One region of the Vallitalea longa genome, then DNA from elsewhere that is predicted to be linked to it. Evidence: predicted binding sites of a transcription regulator. Region 1 holds the regulator's gene; the other holds the start of a gene.
What was found. Region 1 encodes Rex, which represses fermentation and respiration genes when NADH is low (regulators of the CRP and FNR family bind a similar motif). Its sites were predicted from a motif close to ATTGTTAANTANTTAACAAT; they were not measured.
Positions count from the first base shown of each region.

Region 2: a site for Rex is predicted at 3,553-3,572, ahead of nuoE (NADH-quinone oxidoreductase subunit NuoE). Genes of this name have one in related genera too.

Region 1 covers NZ_BRLB01000020.1:10,329-21,292, forward strand. The annotation lists gene QMG30_RS20910 (hypothetical protein) at 122-304, opposite strand; gene QMG30_RS20915 (hypothetical protein) at 494-685, opposite strand; gene QMG30_RS20920 (aconitate hydratase) at 973-2,892, shown strand; gene QMG30_RS20925 (isocitrate/isopropylmalate family dehydrogenase) at 2,932-4,074, shown strand; gene QMG30_RS20930 (GntR family transcriptional regulator) at 4,242-4,928, shown strand; gene abc-f (ribosomal protection-like ABC-F family protein) at 4,943-6,889, opposite strand; gene QMG30_RS20940 (helix-turn-helix domain-containing protein) at 7,109-7,504, shown strand; gene QMG30_RS20945 (redox-sensing transcriptional repressor Rex) at 7,838-8,470, shown strand; gene QMG30_RS20950 (coiled-coil domain-containing protein) at 8,692-9,306, shown strand; gene acpS (holo-ACP synthase) at 9,303-9,668, shown strand; gene QMG30_RS20960 (NAD(P)H-hydrate dehydratase) at 9,693-10,964, shown strand, end outside.
Region 2 covers NZ_BRLB01000009.1:152,955-163,918, reverse strand. The annotation lists gene QMG30_RS14810 (NADH-dependent [FeFe] hydrogenase, group A6) at 1-572, opposite strand, end outside; gene QMG30_RS14805 (NADH-quinone oxidoreductase subunit NuoF) at 617-2,410, opposite strand; gene QMG30_RS14800 ((2Fe-2S) ferredoxin domain-containing protein) at 2,433-2,828, opposite strand; gene nuoE (NADH-quinone oxidoreductase subunit NuoE) at 3,007-3,486, opposite strand; gene QMG30_RS14790 (PHP domain-containing protein) at 3,951-4,649, opposite strand; gene uvrA (excinuclease ABC subunit UvrA) at 5,231-8,062, opposite strand; gene uvrB (excinuclease ABC subunit UvrB) at 8,120-10,102, opposite strand; gene pdxS (pyridoxal 5'-phosphate synthase lyase subunit PdxS) at 10,554-10,964, shown strand, end outside.

The sequences.
Region 1 (10,964 bases):
CTATGCCTCATAAAAAATTTCAAGGAAAATAGATAGTAGAATTTTTATATTTAAATAAAAAAAGTCCTAAATTGTATTATTTAGGACAAGGTCTATTTCTATTAAGGGGGATAGAATAGGATTAGTAGTTACAAGTACCGCCACCGCAAGTACCTCCGCCACAGGTGCCACCCATTCCGTTGCCGCCCATAAGCATTGACATCAACATATATAGCATCATATTATTATCCATAATTGAGCCATTTCCGTTTCCGTCACCACACATTAATAGTAAAAGTAATAGTAACATATTATTAGATTGCATAATAGTCCTCCTTCTTGAATATATATTTTCTTACATATTCCTCAGTTTAACGTAAGTTTAATATAGTTTATGAAGAAGGGTATAAATGTGTGTTTGTATATATTTTAGTAAGTAAATCTTATTAGGAAAATTTGATAGTGAGTTGAATTTACATTAGTATATATTATAATATTCTTAATCAAAATAAAGTCAATTAAAAAACATTTTCATACAATCGTTCAAAAATTCCATATCCATGTTGGGGTTATCATCATTATCAAAAATAAGGATTAACAATATAAGCAGAAATATATCATCATCATTTTGTTCCTTTTTATAATTAGTCATAAATGGGGCTGAAATATCTTTTAATGAGTAGTAAGTATTAATACTTTCTATCATATAAATTATCCTTTCAATGGTTTGATACTTCTTTCATTTCCTATTACAATAATTATGTATTAAATAGGTTATTTATTCATTTACATACTATATTAGATAGAAATATATACCAATTAAATATTAGGAGTCTATATATAAGACTAAAGCATTAGTATTAGTTGCTTTATGCCTATGAAACTATTGACATTCCAAGTACAATCGTATACAATTATACCATAATTGAATATATATAAAATTTTATGCATATATAGTAAAGTTACTTAAATAATTATCAAGGAGGAACAGCGATGGGTTTGAATTTAACTCAAAAAATTATTAAAGATCATCTACTTGAAGGTGAAATGATTTCAGGTAATGAAATAGGTATAAAAATAGATCAGACATTAACGCAAGATTCTACTGGTACTATGGCATATCTACAACTGGAAGCAATGGAAATTGATAAGGTGAAGACAAAAAGATCTGTTGCATATATTGATCATAATATGCTCCAACAGGGATTTGAGAATGCAGATGACCATAAGTACATACAAACTGTAGCGCACAAGCACGGTGTATATTTTTCACGTCCAGGTAATGGTATATGTCACCAAGTACATTTAGAAAGATTTGGTGTACCAGGTGAGACTTTATTAGGTTCTGACAGTCATACACCGACTGGTGGAGGAATCGGTATGCTTGCTATAGGGGCAGGTGGTCTTGATGTAGCAGTAGCTATGGGAGGCGGAACATATTATATTACAATGCCAAAAGTAGTTAATGTTAAATTGACAGGTAATCTAAGACCATTTGTTACAGCTAAGGATATAATCCTTGAAGTACTTAGAATAATGACTGTAAAAGGTGGAGTAGGTAAAGTTATAGAATATACTGGAGATGGTGTCAGTACACTTAGTGTTCCAGAAAGAGCGACTATAACTAATATGGGTGCAGAATTAGGTGCTACCACTTCAATTTTTCAAAGTGATGAAGTAACACATTCGTTCCTAAAAGCACAAGATAGAGATGAACTATGGAAAGAATTAAAAGCTGACAGTGATGCTGTTTATGATGAAACTATAAATATTGATTTAAATGAATTAGAACCTCTTTTAGCTATGCCTCATAGTCCAGATAATGTTGAAAAAGTAGCTAATATAGCAGGATTGAAAGTTGATCAGGTATGTATCGGAAGTTGTACTAACAGCTCATATCTTGATATGATGAAAGTATCTAAGATATTAAAAGGTAAAACAGTTAACCCTAATGTAAGTTTAGTAATTGCACCAGGTTCTAAACAAGTGCTTAACATGTTGGCACAAAACGGTGCATTGGCAGATATGATAGCGGCAGGAGCCAGAATCCTAGAGTCAGGTTGTGGACCATGTATCGGTATGGGTCAAGCACCTGCAACAGAGGCTGTTACATTAAGAACATTTAATAGAAACTTCAAAGGACGTTGTGGAACAGTTTCAGCAGGAGCATATTTACTTAGCCCTGAAACAGCAGCTGTAAGTGCTTTAGCTGGTGAATTGACTGATCCTATGACTTGTACTACTGATATAGATGTTACTATGCCAGATAAATTTTATATAAATGACAATATGGTGGTTCCTCCTGCAGAAGATGGAAGTAAGGTAGAAGTCGTAAAAGGACCTAATATCAAGCCTTTTCCACTTAACGAAGAACTGAAAGATAACGTAGAAGGAAAAGCATTGATAATAGTTGAAGATAATATTACAACTGATCATATTATGCCTTCTAATGCAAAATTATTGCCTTTCAGATCAAATATACCTCATTTAGCAAATTATTGCTTAACACCATGTGATGAAGAATTTCCTGCTAGAGCAAAAGCTAATGGTGGAGGAATGATTGTTGGTGGAGATAATTACGGACAAGGTTCAAGTAGAGAACATGCAGCATTAGTTCCTTTGTATCTAGGTATAAAAGCTGTACTTGCTAAGAGTTTTGCAAGAATACACAAAGCTAATTTAATTAATTCAGGTATTCTTCCACTAACTTTTGCAGATATTAATGATTATGATACAATAAGTCTTAATGATGAATTGAAAATGGAAAATGTAATCGATCAAGTAAAATCAGGAAAAATCATTGTTCATAATGAATCCAAAAAACTTGATTATGAAATGAATATAGAATTATCAGATAAAGAATTGAAAATGATTCTTGCAGGTGGTAAGATCAATTTCATTAAAAACATGTAACATGTGTATAAAACAAACCATAAGAGAGGAATGTTAATCATGGATTATATAAGCAAATTTGAACAACTCATAAAAGAGCAAAAAGCTAGAGTGAAAATGATGAAAGAACAAGGCGATTTTGTTAAGTATGACGAACTTGATACAATAGTTATTGGTGTTGTAGGTGGAGATGGAATCGGACCAGCTATAACTGATCAGGCACATAGAGTATTGAAATATTTATTACAAGATGAAGTTAAGAATAATAAAGTAACTTTTAAAATGATTGATGGTCTTACTATTGAGAATAGAGCTAAGGCCAATAAAGCTATACCTGATGATGTTCTAAAAGAATTAAAGCAATGTCATGTAATTTTAAAAGGACCAACTACTACTCCAAGAAAAGGAGATAAATGGCCTAATATTGAAAGTGCTAATGTTGCAATGAGGAAAGAACTTGACCTATTCGCTAATGTTCGTCCTGTTAAAGTACCTGAAAAAGGTATTGATTGGACTTTCTTCAGAGAAAATACAGAAGGTGCCTATGTTCTAGGTAGTAATGGATTTAATGTTGATGATGATATCGCAATAGATTTTAAAGTAATTACTACTGGTGGAGCAGAGCGTATCGCTAGAGCAGCTTTTGAATTTGCTAAGAAAAATGATAAGAAGAGGGTTACTATTGTAACTAAAGCTAACGTAGTTAAAACAACTGATGGTAAATTTTTAGAAATATGTAAAGAAATAGGTAAAGAATATGAAGGAATTGAAGTTGATGACTGGTATATTGATATAATGACTGCTAAATTAGTGGATGAAAAGAGAAGAACACAATTCCAAGTAATGATTCTACCTAATCTATATGGAGATATCTTGACTGATGAAGCTGCTGAATTCCAAGGTGGAGTTGGTACAGCAGGAAGTTCTAATATAGGTAAGAAATATTCTATGTTTGAAGCTATTCATGGTTCAGCACCTAGAATGGTAGAAGAAGGTAGGGATATCTATGCAGATCCATCTAGTATCATAAGAGCAAGTGGAATGTTACTTAATCATATTGGATATCCAGAAAAAGCAGAAAAGTTATATAAGGCTCTTGAAATATGTAATACAGAGAAAGAATATGTTATTACTGGAAGAGATACAGGAGCAACTAATGAAGAATTTACAAATTATTTAATGAAAACAATTGAAAAATTATAGATTATGTGTATAATATATATGTTGCATACCAATTTTTATTAATACTTTACATAAATTAATTATTGTAATATTATTTAATAGAGAAATATTGTAATATATATAGCATGCACAATTAATATTTAGTTTATATTAATAAGTGTATCCTATAAATAAGAGGAGGCACACCAGTGAGCGAGTATAATCTTCACGAAGAAGTAACTGATAAATACTCTTTAAGAGGTAGAGTTTTTAACAAAATACGAGAAGATATATTAAAGGGTAGATATAAGAATAATGAACCTTTAAAGGAAACACAGATATCTAGAGAATTAGGAGTTAGTAGAACTCCTGTTAGAGAAGCGATAAGACAATTAGAACTAGAGGGATTAGTAACTATTATACCTAATAAAGGTGCAGTGGTTTCTGGTATTGATGCTAAAGATATACAGGATATCTATGAAATAAGGTCTTTAATTGAAGGGTTATCTGCTAGATGGGCTACTACTAACATAAATGAAGAACAACTAGAATCATTAGAAGAAATTGTATATTTATCTGAATTTCATTACAAGAAGGGACATTTAGATCAGCTTTATGAATTGGATACTAAATTTCATGAAGCTTTATACCAAGCTTCACATAGTAAAATACTAAAACATGTATTATCGGATTTCCATCATTATGTTCAGAGAATAAGAAGAGCTTCTATTTCTTCTGAGGAAAGAGCTAAAAAGTCAGTTGAAGAACATAAAGCGATTGTAGAGGCTATAAAAACAGGAGACGAAAATAAAGTAGAAGAATTGACAAATCTACATGTAAAAAATACTTTGAAAAATGTTGTAGATCACAAATTAATGGATATAATTGGAAAATAATATAAAAGGGAGAATTACTCTACAAGTAATTCCTCCCATTTTTCATATAAACTTTCCAATTGAGTATTATGATTTGTTTTTTCTTCAAGAAGTTTAGTAGCTTTTTCTGCATTGGTATAAACTTCTTCTAAGCATAATTGATCATCGATGGAGTTTATGATTTTTTCCAGCTCATGTATTTCGGATTCGATTTTTTTGATTTGGTTATCAAGTTTACGTTTGTTAGCTTGTTGGTCTTTGCTTTTTAACCAATCTTTTTTTGTTGAGCTATTAATATTAGTATCTATTTGCTTATTATTGTTTTTGCTATTGATGCTGTTTTCTAATTCTAATAAACGTTGTTTTTCTTCCTCTTGTTTTTTTTCTGTTACATAATTATAGTTACCCAAGAAGTTATTTATTTTATCTGGAGTTAGTTCCAGTACTCTTGTGGCTATTTTGTTTATAAAATAACGGTCATGAGATATAAAAAGAACTGTACCTGTATAATTATTTATAGCTGATTCAAGAATTTCTTTAGATATTATATCAAGATGATTAGTAGGCTCATCCAATAATAAAAAGTTAGCATTTGATAGCATGAGTTTAGCGAGAATCAATCTTCCTTTTTCTCCTCCGCTCAAACTTGATATTCTTTTGAATACATCTTCACCTGTAAATAAAAATGCTGCTAGTGTATTACGTATGTGTCCGGAAGTCATATTAGGATATGCATCTGAAATTTCTTCAATCAAAGTATTATTTTGATTTAGGGTAGCATGTTCTTGATCATAATAACCAATTTGTACTTTAGCTCCTAAGGATATATCACCAGTATCTTGTTTTAGTTGATGAGATATTATACGGAACAAAGTTGTTTTTCCTGTACCGTTATCTCCAATCAGCGCAACTTTTTCACCTCTTTTGATCTGAAAAACGAGATTCGAAAAAAGATGCTTGTTATCAAAGGACTTTGATATATCTGTTGCAGTAAGGACGTCGTTTCCGCTAATTGTTCTAGGTGATAATTTAAGATGCATACTATCATTTACATATGATGGTTTATCGATCATGTTAATTTTTTGAAGCTGTTTTTCGCGACTTTGAGCTCGTTTTATGAGTTTGTCTCTACCATGAGACCTAAGTTCACGGATAACTTCTTGTTGCCTTCTAATTTCTTTTTGTTGCTCTATATAATGTTTGGTTTGTATATCTTCATTTATTGACTTATGTTTTATATAGAAACTGTAATTACCGTTATATATTTGTGAGTGAGTATTTTCTATCTCAATCACTTTATTTACTATTTTATCTAGAAAATAACGGTCATGAGAAATAATTATAACTGTACCTTGATAATTGCACAAAAAGCCTTCCAGCCATTCACATGCTTTAATATCCAAATGGTTAGTCGGTTCATCTAAAAGTAATATATCAGGTTTTTCGAGAAGTATTTTTGCAAGAGCTACTCTTGTTTTTTGTCCACCTGATAAAGTGGATATGTTAGCAGAAAAGTCTTCTTCGCAAAAACCAAGTCCTTTCAAGACACCCTTTATATTACTTTTATAGCTATATCCGTTATTGATTTCAAATGTATGCTGAAGATTAGAATATGATTTCATTAATGAATCCATGGCTTCACTATCATGACTAAGCTGAGACATTTTGATTTCTAAATCTCTTAGGGTGTTTTCCATATCAATGATATCTTTGCATGTAAGGAGCATTTCATCGTATATGGTTTTTTCTGAAGATAAAGAACTATTTTGTGATAGATACCCAAGTTTAGTCATGCTGTTAATTATAACTTGTCCTGAATCTGCTTCTAGTTCATTTGTTATAATTTTAAATAGTGTTGATTTACCAGCTCCGTTAATACCTACTATAGCAGCTTTATCTCCTTTTTCTAACCAAAAACTTATATTATCTAGTACTGTGTTCGTTACAAATGCTTTGCATATATTTTTACATGATAAAATCATAGTTACCTCCTATAAATAATAAAATTACCATACTATGATACCATTAATCATTGGTTTTGAAAAGTTTATAGGTTAATATTACGTTATTTTGGTTAGTATATAGATGATAATAAAAGTTTAGTTTATTTTATCTTACTAGTTTATTTTATTTACATAAGAATAAAATTCTTTTGGACAACATATATATGATAAAAGAACTTTTCTAAAGGGGATGATGACTTGAGTCGTAATGCAGGTTATATGAAGAAATTGAGAAAAGCTCGTGTGGAGAGAAAGCAGTGTATAAGATGTGGGAAGCCTTTATCGCAAGAATCACTTATTAGAGGTGTTAAACAGTGTGAAAAATGCCTTGATTATCAACGTAAAAGAAAATTAGGTCAGATTAGTTCAAAAGTTAATACAACATATTTTTATAACAGGCAATACAAAAAAGATGAGATAAAAAGGAAAGAGCTAGGTAATTTTATGGTTGAAAATAAGATAACCATTAAAGATCTCGCCAAAGAAGCTAATTTATCTCAAAGGACAATTCAAAGAATTTTATATACTGATGCAAACTATACAAAAAAAACTAAAGATGCTATTAATAACTATTTAGGTAAGGAACTCTTATAATTAACTATTTTAGAGCTTTTATACTAGATATAGGAAAGATGTATAAATTTAAGGACATTAAAATATTTTATAAGTCATATCTACTATAAAAAGCTTCTAAATATAAAATAATATATGATAATCTACAGAAAAACTATTGTATGCAATAGACATATAGTGAATGTTGTGTGAATATCTACTAAATACAATGGTTGGGTAGATAATATTTATTGTAATAACCTATAAACAATATGGGAAAAACAGTAATTCATTATTTGACATAGATTTAACAAACATATATAATTATTTTTATAAAAGTTCCAAAATAGTATCAAAGGATTGGGGATTGATTATATGATACAAAAGAAAATATCAACAGCGGTAATCAAAAGATTACCAAAATACTACAGATACTTAGGAGACTTATTGGAAAATGATGTTGTAAGAATTTCCTCTAAAGAATTAAGCCATAGAATGGGTGTAACAGCTTCACAGATAAGACAAGATTTAAATAATTTTGGCGGCTTTGGGCAACAAGGCTATGGTTACAATGTTGAATATCTATACAACGCTATAGGTAAAATACTTGGTTTAGAAAATAAATACAACACGATTATTGTTGGAGCGGGTAATTTAGGTCAAGCACTTGCTAACTATACTAATTTTGATAAAAGAGGTTTTGAAGTCAAAGGACTTTTTGATGTGAATCCAAGACTTGTTGGTATTACTGTAAGGGGTATTGAGATTAAAGATCTAGATGAGTTAGAAGAATTTATTAAAGTGAATAGGATTGATTTAGCGATTCTTACTCTACCTAAACAAAAAGCACCTAAGGTTGCTAATGATTTAGTTAATTACGGAATAAAAGGTATATGGAATTTTGCTCCCATAGACTTAAAATTAACTAATAAAAATGTTGTTGTAGAAAATGTTCATCTATTAGATAGTTTGATGACCCTTTCATACAATATAAAAGAAACAATATAAAAACTTGTTATTTTTGTAGATTTATAACTATTCTTAGAGGTATTAGGTACTCATATTTTGGGTACCTTTTAATTATATTGTGCTATAGAATATAATGATTTGTTACGATATAATTAGTATAGGTTGATTTTTATTTAACACTACTATCTTTATATTTTAACTAATAAGACAAGTTAAGTAGATATTATTTTACTACATATAAATAATGAGGACGTGAATATATGTTTTTTTCTAAACAGAAGATTGAGAAACCAATAAATATAGAAAAAAAAGTCCATATATTAACTTTGGATAATAGATGGCATGAGCTATTTTGTAATAACAGAAAATCAAAAAAAATATCAGATCTAGAAAAAAAACTCAATAAATTAGTTGGTGAACAAGGTCAATTGACTAATGATCTAAAAGAATATTCTTTACTCAAAAAGAAGATGATGGTAGATATTGTTGATAATATGAAAGAAGCCATAGAAGATGAAGACGATACTGCTATAAATGAAATGAAAAAAAGTAAAAAGTACATTAGTGATATTAAAGTTAAATTAGATAAAATGGAAGAGAGAATGGAAACCCTACCAAAAGAGATTCAAATCACTAATAAAGAATTATTGGAATATACTATGCAGGATTGTTATATGCGTATGTTCAATACTAAAAATGAACTGGATGAATTACAAGAATGGATTAACAAAGTTAGGGAAGAATTAAAAGAAAAGGCAGTAAGAAAAACAGAAGCTAAGGAAGAATATGATAGATTATATTCTTATATGCATGATTTAGTCGGGTATGAAATCATTGAATTATATGATAAGAAATATCTGGGAGGAAGTAAATGATAAAAGGGATTGGTAACGATATCATAGAGATAAGCAGAATAGAAAAAGCTATCCAAAATGAAAGATTCCTAGAAAAATACTTTACATTGAATGAAAACAGATTGTTTGAAGATAGAAATCTTAGACCTGAGACGATAGCTGGTAATTTTGCTACGAAAGAAGCTGTTTCAAAAGTTCTTGGTACAGGATTTGTTGATTTTTCTCTTGCGGATATTGAAGTTCTACGTGATGATATGGGTAAACCTTATGTGATTCTATATAATAATGCTAGAAGTCTAGCTGAAAAGCTTAATATTTCCAGAATACATGTTTCTATATCTCATTCTAAGGAATATGTTATTGCTACAGCCTTAGGTGAGTAGATAAGAAAAAGGAGATGTCATAGTATGAAAGTTGTCAGTAGTAGTGAAATGAGAGAAATCGATAGATATACAATACAAGAACTAGGTATTCCAGGTATTGTGTTAATGGAAAATGCTGCTATGTCTGTTGTCAGTGAAACTATAAGTACCATAAGGGAAAGTAGAAAAGTTGTTATCTGTTGTGGTATAGGCAATAATGGTGGGGATGGACTTGCGATTGGAAGAATATTGAGCTGTAACCATATAAATGTATCAATAGCTGTAATAGGTGATTCTAATAAAATAAAAGGTGATGCCAAGATAAATTATGATGTTGCCAAGAAGCTTAATATTGATATACATGAATATAATAGCCAAGAAGAGATGAATGATTTCGTGACTTTAGTAAATGGTTGTGATGTTATCTATGATGCTATTTTCGGAACTGGTTTATCCAGAGAAGTTACAGATAGATATTATGAAGCCATTGATGCGATAAATCATACCAATGCTTATAAAATAGCTGTTGATATACCTTCTGGTATAAATGCAGATGACGGACATGTCTTAGGCATTGCTGTTGATGCTGATAAAACAGTAACGTTCTGTTTGCCAAAATTAGGGCTGTTATTATATCCTGGTGCGAGTAATGTAGGTGAACTGGTAGTTGGAGATATAGGTATCCCATATGTGTCGGTTGAGAGAATAAAATCAAATACATCAATAATGGATGATAATTTGGCGAAACATTTTATGCCTAATAGGGTTAAGATGTCTCATAAAGGGACTTATGGTAAAGTATTGATTATTGCGGGAACCAAGAAGATGACAGGTGCCGCTGTTCTAACGTCTAGTGCTGCATATAGAACAGGAGCAGGATTGGTTAAAACATTTATCGAAGAATCAGTATCGAGTATCATTACATCAAGTCTTCCTGAGGCTATTATTGAGACTTATAACAGAGATGATGATAATCTATCTTTTGAAGATAAGAGTAAATTACTGGAGATGTTGTTATGGGCGGACACTATTGCAATTGGACCAGGTCTTGGAAATGATAGTATCACAAAAGAAATACTTGAAGTGGTTATCAATAATTTCAATAAAAATATAGTTATTGATGCAGATGGAATAAATGCATTATCAAAAGACATACACGTTCTGAAAAACAAGAAAGGTAACATAATAGTTACCCCACATCTAGGTGAGATGTCTAGATTAACCAATATGGATATCGAGAGAATTTCAAATAATACGGTAGAAGTGGCTCAAGTTTTTAGTAAGCAGCATAAAGTTATATGTGTCTTGAAAAGTGCT
Region 2 (10,964 bases), on a different contig from region 1:
AATGGTGATTCGAATGCTGGAGATACAACTGCATCAAATCCTCTGTTAATTCCGGATAATGCACCAACAGTTTGAACTTCATTACACATTGTTTCACATCTTCTACACATAATACATTTATCCATATCTCTTATTATAGCTGGAGAATGGTCTAGTTTATATGTTGATTGAGAGTCACCTGTTACTCTTATTTCTCTAACTCCAAATTTTTCTGCTAGGTCTTGTAATTCGCATTGACCTGATTTAGCACAAGTCAAACAATCTTTTGGATGGTCTGATAATAATAACTCTAATACTGTTTTTCTTGCTTCTAGAACTCTGATTGTATTTGTTCTAACAACCATACCATCAACTGCTGGTGTAGCACATGAAGGAGCTAGATTTCTTCTTCCCTCAACTTCTACAACACAGATACGACATGAAGCTGTTTTATTAACCATTTTTGTATCATGCAAATCTAAATGACATAATGTTGGAATATCAATGCCTAACTTTTTAGCAGCATCTAATATAGTACTACCTTTTGGCACATGTACTTCTTTACCATCAATAGTAATTTTTACCTCTGACATTAGGTTACACTCCTTTTCTAGATTATATAAAGTATTCACTTTTATTATTTCTTAATAATTGCTCCGAATTTACATTTATCCATACAAGCACCACATTTGATACATTTTTCTTGGTCGATAGTATGTGGATGTTTAACAGTACCTGAAATAGCATTAGCTGGACAGACTCTTGAGCATGCAGTACAACCAATACATTTATCTTCTTGAATATAATATTTCAATAATTTCTTACAGTTACCTGCTGGACATGTTTTATCTTTAACGTGAGCTACATATTCATCCCAGAATATATCCAATGTAGATAATACTGGGTTAGGTGCTGTTTGACCTAAGCCACAAAGAGCTGTATCTTTAATTACACGACTTAATCTCTTAAGCTCGTCTAAGTGCTCCATTGTACCTTTTCCTGTAGTAATTAATTCTAATAGTTCAGCTAGACGTTTAGTTCCAATACGACAAGGTGTACATTTACCACAAGATTCTTCTTCTGTGAATTCTAGATAGAATTTAGCTACTGCTGGCATACAGTTATCTTCGTCCATAACAATCATACCACCAGAACCCATCATAGATCCTTTTGCAATTAAGTTATCAAAATCTATAGGTGTATCTAAGTCTTTTTCTGTTAAGCAACCACCTGAAGGACCACCTGTTTGAACAGCTTTGAATTTCTTTCCGTTCTTGATTCCTCCACCGATATCATAGATAACTTCTCTAAGTGTTGTTCCCATAGGAACTTCGATAAGTCCAACATTATTGATTTTACCTGCTAAGGCAAATACTTTTGTTCCTTTTGATTTTTCTGTACCTATTTTATTGAACCAATTTGCACCTTTTAATATAATAACTGGAATATTAGCAAATGTTTCTACGTTATTAACATTAGTAGGCTTGCCCCAATATCCTGATTCCGCTGGGAATGGTGGCTTAGTAGTTGGTTCTCCACGTAGACCTTCCATAGAATGGATAAGTGCTGTCTCTTCCCCACATACGAATGCTCCTGCACCATATGTAAGTTCTATATCAAATTCAAAACCAGTACCCATGATATCAGTACCTAACAATCCTGCTTCTCTTGCATCATCAATAGCTTTCTGAAGACGTTTGATTGCTAGTGGGTACTCTGCACGAATATATACTTTACCTTTTGTAGCTCCAATAGAATAACCACAGATTGACATAGCTTCTACAATACTATGTGGGTCTCCTTCAAGGATAGAACGGTCCATAAATGCACCTGGGTCTCCCTCATCGGCATTACATACTACATATTTTTGATCTGCTTCATATCTACTAGCAAATTCCCACTTTAATCCTGTTGGGAATCCTCCGCCTCCACGGCCTCTAAGTCCAGATTCCTTAACTACATTAATAACTTCTTTTGGAGTCATTTCAGTTAATACTTTTCCTAATGCATGATATCCATCACGTGCAATGTATTCTTCAATATTACTTGGATCTATGAAACCACAGTTTCTAAGTGCAATACGCATTTGTTTTTTATAGAAATCCATATGCTTGGAATTACTAACTTTTTCTTCTGTTTCAGGATCTTCGTATAATAATCTTTCTACTTTTCTACCTTTTACAATATGCTCTTTTACAATTTCTTCAGCATCTTCTGGTTGTACTTGAACATAAAATGTATTATCTGGTTCAATTTTTACAACTGGACCTTTTTCACAGAAACCGAAACAACCTGTTTTCAGTACCTTAACCTCTTGGTCCATATTGTTGATTTTTAACTGTTCGTTTAGATTATCAACTATTTTATCAGAATTCGCAGATTTACATCCTGTACCTCCGCAAACTAATATATGCATTTTATAGTTAGACATCTTTTGAGCCTCCTAACTTTTTTTATTCAATAGTTTTATGAGTTACAGGGATTATTCCATCAATTAACTCGCCATTTTTAATATGTTTTTCAATAACCTCTTTTGCTCTATCTATTGTTACATTACCATATACCACTGGTTCACTATTAGGCATAGTAACTTCTATTGTTGGTTCAGCATAACAATATCCCATACAACCAGTTTGAGTTACAACTACATTCTTGATTCCTTGTTTTGCCAAATCATCAATTATGAAGTTCATAACTTCTCTAGCACCTGAAGCTATACCACATGTTGCCATAGCAACTTTAACTTGTACTAATTTATCAATATTTTCGCCTTTTTCTCTTAATTCTACATTTGACTGAACTTTTTCTTTGATTTTTTTTAGCTCTTCAAATGATTTGATTTTTGCCATTATTTTTCCTCCTTTATATACATTGAACTAGAATCTTCAAAATAAAATCAAGTGTTTATACCTATTAAGAATTATATATAATCTCATAACTATACTTTTGTTCAATATATTTATTTGGCTAACAAGTTGAATTTACTTAATATTCAATCAATTTCATTCAACTTATATAGGATTACACTTATTTGTATTCTGCAAGAATATCTTTGATCATATCTGGAGTTACACGACCATAGACTTTATCGCCAACCATAACAACTGGAGCAAGTCCGCAAGCCCCTACACAACGGAGTGATTGAAGGGAAAATTTGCCATCTTCTGTTGTTTCTCCAACATCAATTTTTATTTCTTTTTTGATTTCATTAAGAACATCTTCAGCACCTCTAACATAACAAGCTGTACCCATACATACTGAAATGTTATGTTCACCTTTTGGTGTCATTGTAAAGTAAGAATAGAAAGTAACTACTCCATAAACTTTTGCTGTTGAAATTTTTAATTTTTTCCCTACAAATTTTTGAACTTCTTTTGGTAAGTATCCAAAAATTCCTTGTGCCTTGTGTAATACACGTATTAGTTCACCTTTTGTAGTTGGCATTGCATCAATATACTGCTCCAATTCCTGGAACTTTTCATCTGTTAATGCTGTGTTAGCTGCCATTTGCTTACCTCCTTATTATATAATGTAAATGATTAACAAATTATAGTAATTTATTAATTATAAACCAAAGTTATATATTTAACACGAAAATCTACATTTTTACCATTTTCTGGTGTTATATTATATTAATCTTTTTTTTTCTACATATTTTACATCCGATTATCTAAATATAAGTTAATATAATTAAATGTTTCAATCAATCAGCTTTATTTAATAAAGTATACGAGTAATAAAACTTAATAAATAAAGTTATATAATTTTTCCATGTTTAAATATGCGATAATGTGTTTAATTAATAACATTTAAATACCTGCTAATTTCAATATTCATTGATTTAATGATATAAATCAAACTATTTTATGAGTTAAAAAAATTGATAAATGTATATTTATTAACTTATTTTTTTATTAAGTAAAATAAATATTTTTAACAATTTTTTAATCTACAATTACTGATCATCTTTATTAATTAAATATGTTAAATATTGATTCAATATTTTTTTCTTTAACTTCTAAATAATTTTTAGTAATGCCAATATACCCCAACTCGTGGGCGTCTGAAGATTGTATAATCTGATAGTCTTTGTACTGTTTCTTATAAACATCTAAGTTAGAAAATCTAGAAATTTCAAGTATAGAAGTATTCAAGTCGTCTGGGATGAATCCTAAGTTAGATAAAATACTATAGCTAGGCCTATCAATATGAGCGGGAACTGCTATACCATTATTGTCCTTAATTAATTTTATTACTTCATTTAATGATAATAATGTTGATATCAATAGGAATCTATCTAATTCCTTCATTATATCATCATTCTCATTCAGGACATATTGATTACCAACTACATTAGGTTTATTTTTAATATAAGGCAACTTACTATATATAATGTTTTGAACATTGTATACACTTTGTAAGTTTGGAAATAAACCAATAACGTGTATTTCTTCTTTTGTCTCAATTTCAATACCTGGAATAACAATAATATCTTTACCTCTCGCTACTTTCATAACTGCCTCAAGATTCTCAGCAGTATTATGGTCCGTTATGGCAATAGCATCTAGCTCATTAATTAATGCCATATTTACGATATTATTAGGTGTCATGCTATCATCACCACAAGGTGAAAGAGCTGTATGAATATGGAAATCATAGTATAATTTCATAAAACCGCTCCATATAATAATTATAATTTTGTTAATATTTTATCAATTATAACATACACATATCGGAGTTATTATAACAAAAATAGTATTAAAAGTAAAGAAACTATATCTCTTTTATTTGTTTTCTATAACACTTTTATTATACCATGAAAATCAAGTTTTTCAACAAAAAAACATAATATAATAAGTAAATTAATACCAATAATTGTATAATTTTTCTATTAGCTGATGTATTATTTTTTATCTTAAGGAATTATTTTTTTTTCTTTTTTTTATTAATATATTGTGAAATATTTATTTTGAAAATAAATTTATTATATAGGTATTTTAATGCATACTTCATTTAATAAAGTATGTGCTATGGAAATCTCAAGAAAAATTATTATGAGTGAATTTTTATTTCTAAACAAAAGAGACTATGCCTTGTTCTGCAAAACGGATTTGTCCGTCAGGAAATTTTCCTTAGCACATATGAAAACGCTCCTATTTCATATGCTTAAAAAGTAGTGATTCCCTATAAGATTAAAAAAGCACTTATAATATATAGTGATATACTTATATATTATAAGTGATATTATTAATTACTTTTCAAATACTTTAGTTAAAAATTGTCCTGTATATGACTTTTCATTTTCTGCAACCTCTTCAGGTGTACCTTTTGCTATAACGATTCCACCTTTATCTCCACCTTCAGGTCCCATATCAATAATATAATCTGCTGTTTTAATTACATCCAAGTTATGTTCGATTACAATTACTGAATTACCTGCATCTACTAGACGTTGTAATATGGTAATTAGTTTATTGACATCTTCAAAATGTAATCCTGTCGTTGGTTCATCTAATATATACATTGTTTTTCCTGTACTTCTTTTACTTAATTCCGTAGCTAATTTCACTCTCTGAGCTTCTCCCCCTGAAAGTGTTGTAGATGGCTGTCCCAATTTTACATACGATAGACCCACATCATATAATGTCTGAAGTTTTTTCTGAATTCTAGGAATGTTTTCAAAGAATTTCAATGCTTCTTCAACTGTCATGTTCAATACTTCTGATATGTTTTTACCTTTATATTTAACCTCTAATGTTTCTCTATTATATCTTTTGCCATGACACACTTCACATGGTACATAGACATCTGGTAAAAAGTGCATTTCTATTTTTATGATACCATCACCTCTACATGCTTCACAACGTCCACCTTTCACATTAAATGAGAATCTACCTTTTTGATATCCTCTCATTTTAGCTTCTGCTGTACTGGCAAATATATCTCTAATATGATCAAATACTCCTGTGTATGTAGCAGGGTTTGATCTTGGTGTCCTACCGATAGGTGATTGATCTATGGCTATGACTTTATCTAAATATTCTAGCCCTAACATATTCATGTGTCTGCCTGGTTTTATTTTTGATCTGTTAAGATCTCTAGCAAGTCTTTTATATAATATTTCATTTACAAAAGAACTTTTTCCAGAACCTGATACTCCTGTCACACATGTAAAAATTCCAAGTGGTATATCTATATCTATATCCTTAAGATTATTTTGAGCAGCACCTTTTATATTAATCCATTTTCCATTAGTTTCTCTTCTTGTATCCGGTATCTCTACTTTCTTTCTTCCACTAAGATATGCACCTGTTATAGAGTTTTTCGCCTTCATGATTTGTTTAGCAGTACCTTCTGCAACAACCTCTCCACCATGTTCTCCAGCTCTTGGCCCAATATCAACAATATAATCAGCTTCAAACATAGTCTCTTCATCATGCTCAACTACTATTAAGGTATTTCCAAGATTTTTTAATCTTTTTAGTGTCTTAAGCAATTTTTCATTATCTCTTTGATGAAGTCCTATACTAGGTTCATCTAGTATGTACACGACTCCAACTAATCCAGAACCAATCTGTGTAGCCAATCTTATTCTCTGAGCTTCCCCACCTGACAAAGTACCAGCCGAACGAGATAAAGATAAATAGTCTAAACCTACATTTACTAAAAAACCTATTCTTGCATTTACTTCTTTTAATATTTGTTCACCGATAATAAGCTGTCTTTTGGTTAACTGAATATTATCAAAAAAAGCTTTAATATCTCTTATTGACATCTCTGTAACCTGTGATATGTTTTTACCTCCCAGTGTAACAGCTAAAGCAATAGGATTTAATCTTGCTCCATCACATGCATTACATGGTGTATTCGTCATAAAAGATTCATATTCCTGTTTCATATAATCAGATGTTGTTTCTCTGTATCTACGCTGTAAGCTCGTAACAAGACCTTCAAATACTGTTTCATATTGTCCCATGCCTTTATCTGATTTATACTTGACAATAAATTTTTCACCTTTAGTTCCATACATAATTATATCTTTGATTTCCTGTGGATATTTTTCATAAGGTGTTGTTATATTGAATTTATATTTTTTACCTAATGCCTCGAACATTCTTCTTACATGACTATCTTCATTAGAAGCCGAAGCCCAACCTGGAATAACTATAGCTCCTTCAATTATACTTAACTTTGTGTTAGGGATAATCAGTTCAGGATCGAATTTCATTTTGAATCCTAGACCATGACATTCTGGACAAGCTCCGAAAGGATTATTAAATGAAAATAACCTAGGCTCTATTTCATCTATACTTATATTACAGTCAGGACATGAAAAATTCTGACTAAATGACATAGATTTACCTTCAACAACATCTATCACTAATAATCCACCAGTCAATTTCATAACAGTTTCAATAGAGTCTGTTAGCCTTTTCTCTATACCTTCTCTAATTATCAATCTATCAATTACAATTTCAATAGTATGTTTTTTATTTTTATCTAAGACTATTTCTTCAGATAGCTCATACATATTTCCATCTATCTTGGCACGGACATAACCGCTCTTTTTAGCCTGTTCCAGTAATTTGATATGTTGCCCTTTCCTTCCTCTTACTACAGGAGCCATTACCATTATTTTGGTTCTTTCTTCTAATTTCATTATTATATCTACCATTTGGTCAACAGTCTGTCTGTTTATTTCTTTTCCACATTTGGGACAATGTGGTATACCGACTCTTGCATATAATAACCTTAGATAATCATATATCTCTGTTACTGTTCCTACTGTTGAACGTGGATTTCTACTAGTCGTTTTTTGATCTATAGATATTGCAGGGGATAGTCCTTCTATACTATCAACATCTGGTTTTTCCATTTGCCCTAAAAACTGTCTGGCATAAGCAGACAATGATTCCACATATCTTCTCTGTCCTTCAGCATATATCGTATCAAATGCTAAAGAAGATTTACCTGAACCACTGAGTCCAGTAAATACAACAAATTTATCTCTTGGAATGGTTAAATCAATATTTTTCAGATTATGTTCTCTTGCACCTTTTATTACAATCGTATCTTTTCCCATAGGACCACCTCTTATTTAATTCTAGTAATTTATTACATCATCAATTAATACCTCATATCAAGCATCTAACTGTTTTTTTAGTTCATATAATTCATCTCTTAATTGAGCTGCTCTTTCAAATTGCAAGTCCATAGCAGCTTGTTTCATTTCTTTTGAACACTTCAAAATCTTTTTCTCCAACTCTTCTCTACTCATAGATTCCGGATCTTTATTTAATTCATATGTCGCTTCTGATTCTGCTACTTGAGTGATACTAATTATATCTCTAACAGGTTTGCTTATAGTTGTAGGAGTAATATTATGCTCTTCATTATACTTTTTCTGTATATCTCTTCTTCTGTTGGTTTCTGTAATTGCTCTATTCATACTATCTGTAATAATATCTGCATACATAATAACTCTTCCCTCTACATTCCTTGCAGCACGTCCTACTGTTTGAATTAGAGCAGTCTCTGAACGCAAAAATCCCTCTTTGTCTGCATCAAGTATCGCCACTAAAGTTATTTCAGGTATATCTAATCCTTCTCTAAGTAGATTTATACCTACAAGAACATCAAATACATCCATTCTAAGATCTCGTACTATCTCAATTCTTTCTAAAGTATCAATATCTGAATGTAGATATCTAACACGTATGCCAGATTCTTTCATGTAATCCGTTAGATCTTCCGCCATTCTTTTAGTTAATGTAGTTATTAATATTTTATTTTTATTTTCCACTTCTTTTTGGACATTGGATATAAGGTCATCTATCTGTCCTTTTACTGGTTTCACTTCAATTTTAGGATCCAATAGACCTGTCGGTCTAATAATTTGTTCAGCCATCAATTGTTTATGGTCGTTTTCATATGGTCCTGGTGTTGCAGAAACAAATAGTACCTGATTTAATTTTCTTTCAAATTCATTGAAATTCAATGGTCTGTTATCTTTAGCTGAAGGTAATCTAAAACCATATTCAACCAATGTGGATTTCCTGGATTGGTCACCTGCATACATACCTCTTACCTGTGGAACAGTCATATGCGACTCATCTATAATCAATAAAAAATCGTCAGGGAAATAATCAATTAAGGTATGTGGTGGTGCTCCTGGTGGTAATCCAGTCAAGTGCCTTGAATAATTCTCTATACCTGAACAAAAACCAGTTTCTCTAATCATTTCAACATCGTAATTAGTTCTCTGGGCTATTCTCTGAGCTTCTAGTAATTTATCCTTTTCCCTAAAAGATTTAACTACTTGAATTTTCTCTTCTTCTATAGACCTTATGGACTTTTCTATTTTATCTGTTTCAATTACATAGTGTGACGCAGGAAATATAGCTATATGTTCCATATACCCCAGTATTTCTCCAGTAATTACATTTATCTCTGTTATCCTATCTATTTCATCACCGAATAATTCTACTCTTACTGCCCTATCAGTTGAAGCTGCTGGAAATATTTCTATCACATCGCCTCTCACTCTAAAAGTACCTCTGACAAAGTTCATATCATTTCTCATATATTGAATATCAACTAATTTTTTTAATATCTCATCTCTATCTTTTATCATTCCCGGTCTTAATGAAAGAACCATATTCTTGTAATCTATAGGACTTCCAAGACCATATATACATGAAACACTTGCCACAATTATAACATCATCTCTTTCTGCAAGAGACGCTGTAGCAGAGTGCCTTAATTTATCTATTTCTTCATTGATTGATGAATCTTTTTCTATAAATGTATCTGTATGAGGGACATATGCTTCTGGTTGATAATAATCATAATAACTAACAAAATACTCTACAGCATTATTAGGAAAAAATTCTTTAAATTCACTATACAATTGAGCGGCTAAAGTTTTATTGTGTGCCATAATTAATGTAGGCTTTTTTAATTCCTTAATAATATGTGCCATGGTAAATGTTTTTCCTGAACCTGTAACTCCTAGTAAAGTCTCGAATTTCTTACCTCTCTTGAAACCACCAGCCAATTTTTTTATTGCATTGGGCTGATCTCCTGTAGGTTGAAATTTAGAATGGATCTCGAATTTAGACATATTATCACCTCTTTTTCTTTATATACGTTACATATTATCAAAATAGCTTAGATAATAAATTCAATCTTCTTATGATTGTTCCTAGAAATAATACAAAAATAATTACAGTTTTATCTATTTAATAAAATCCATTTCATCTATGTATCTACTAGTCATTATTTTTAGTCTTAACTATTATATCACATTAATAAAAAAATGCAAACATATGTTTGTGCAAATATTATCCATCTCATATTAACTGACCATGTTAAATAATGGCAAACTGTACATTTTAAAACATACAGTTTTATAATATATTGTTAGTATAGTAATCGTTGCAATGATATTTACTACCAATATTTTTATGGAGCTCTAGAAAGATTTTTAACAAGTTCTAAAATTAAAACTTAAGTTAGTATTTTTCAGCTAGCTTATTAAGTGTGCAAATATAATTAATTAGGAGGATTTTATTATGAATAGAAATAATGAATCAGTTATAAATCTAAATCAAATGTTAAAAGGTGGAGTTATTATGGATGTAACAACTCCCGAACAAGCTGTTATTGCTGAAAAAGCCGGAGCATGTGCAGTTATGGCTTTAGAAAGAGTACCAGCTGATATAAGACGTGATGGCTCAATTGCAAGAATGTCAGATCCTAAAATGATTAGAGGCATAAAAAAAGCTGTTTCGATACCTGTAATGGCGAAGGTAAGAATAGGTCATTTTGTAGAAGCTCAGATTCTTGAGGCTCTAGATATTGATTATGTTGATGAGAGTGAAGTTTTGTCACCAGCAGATAATATCTATCATATTGATAAAGAGAAATTCAAAATTCCTTTTGTTTGTGGAGCAAGAAATCTAGGTGAAGCGTTAAGAAGAATC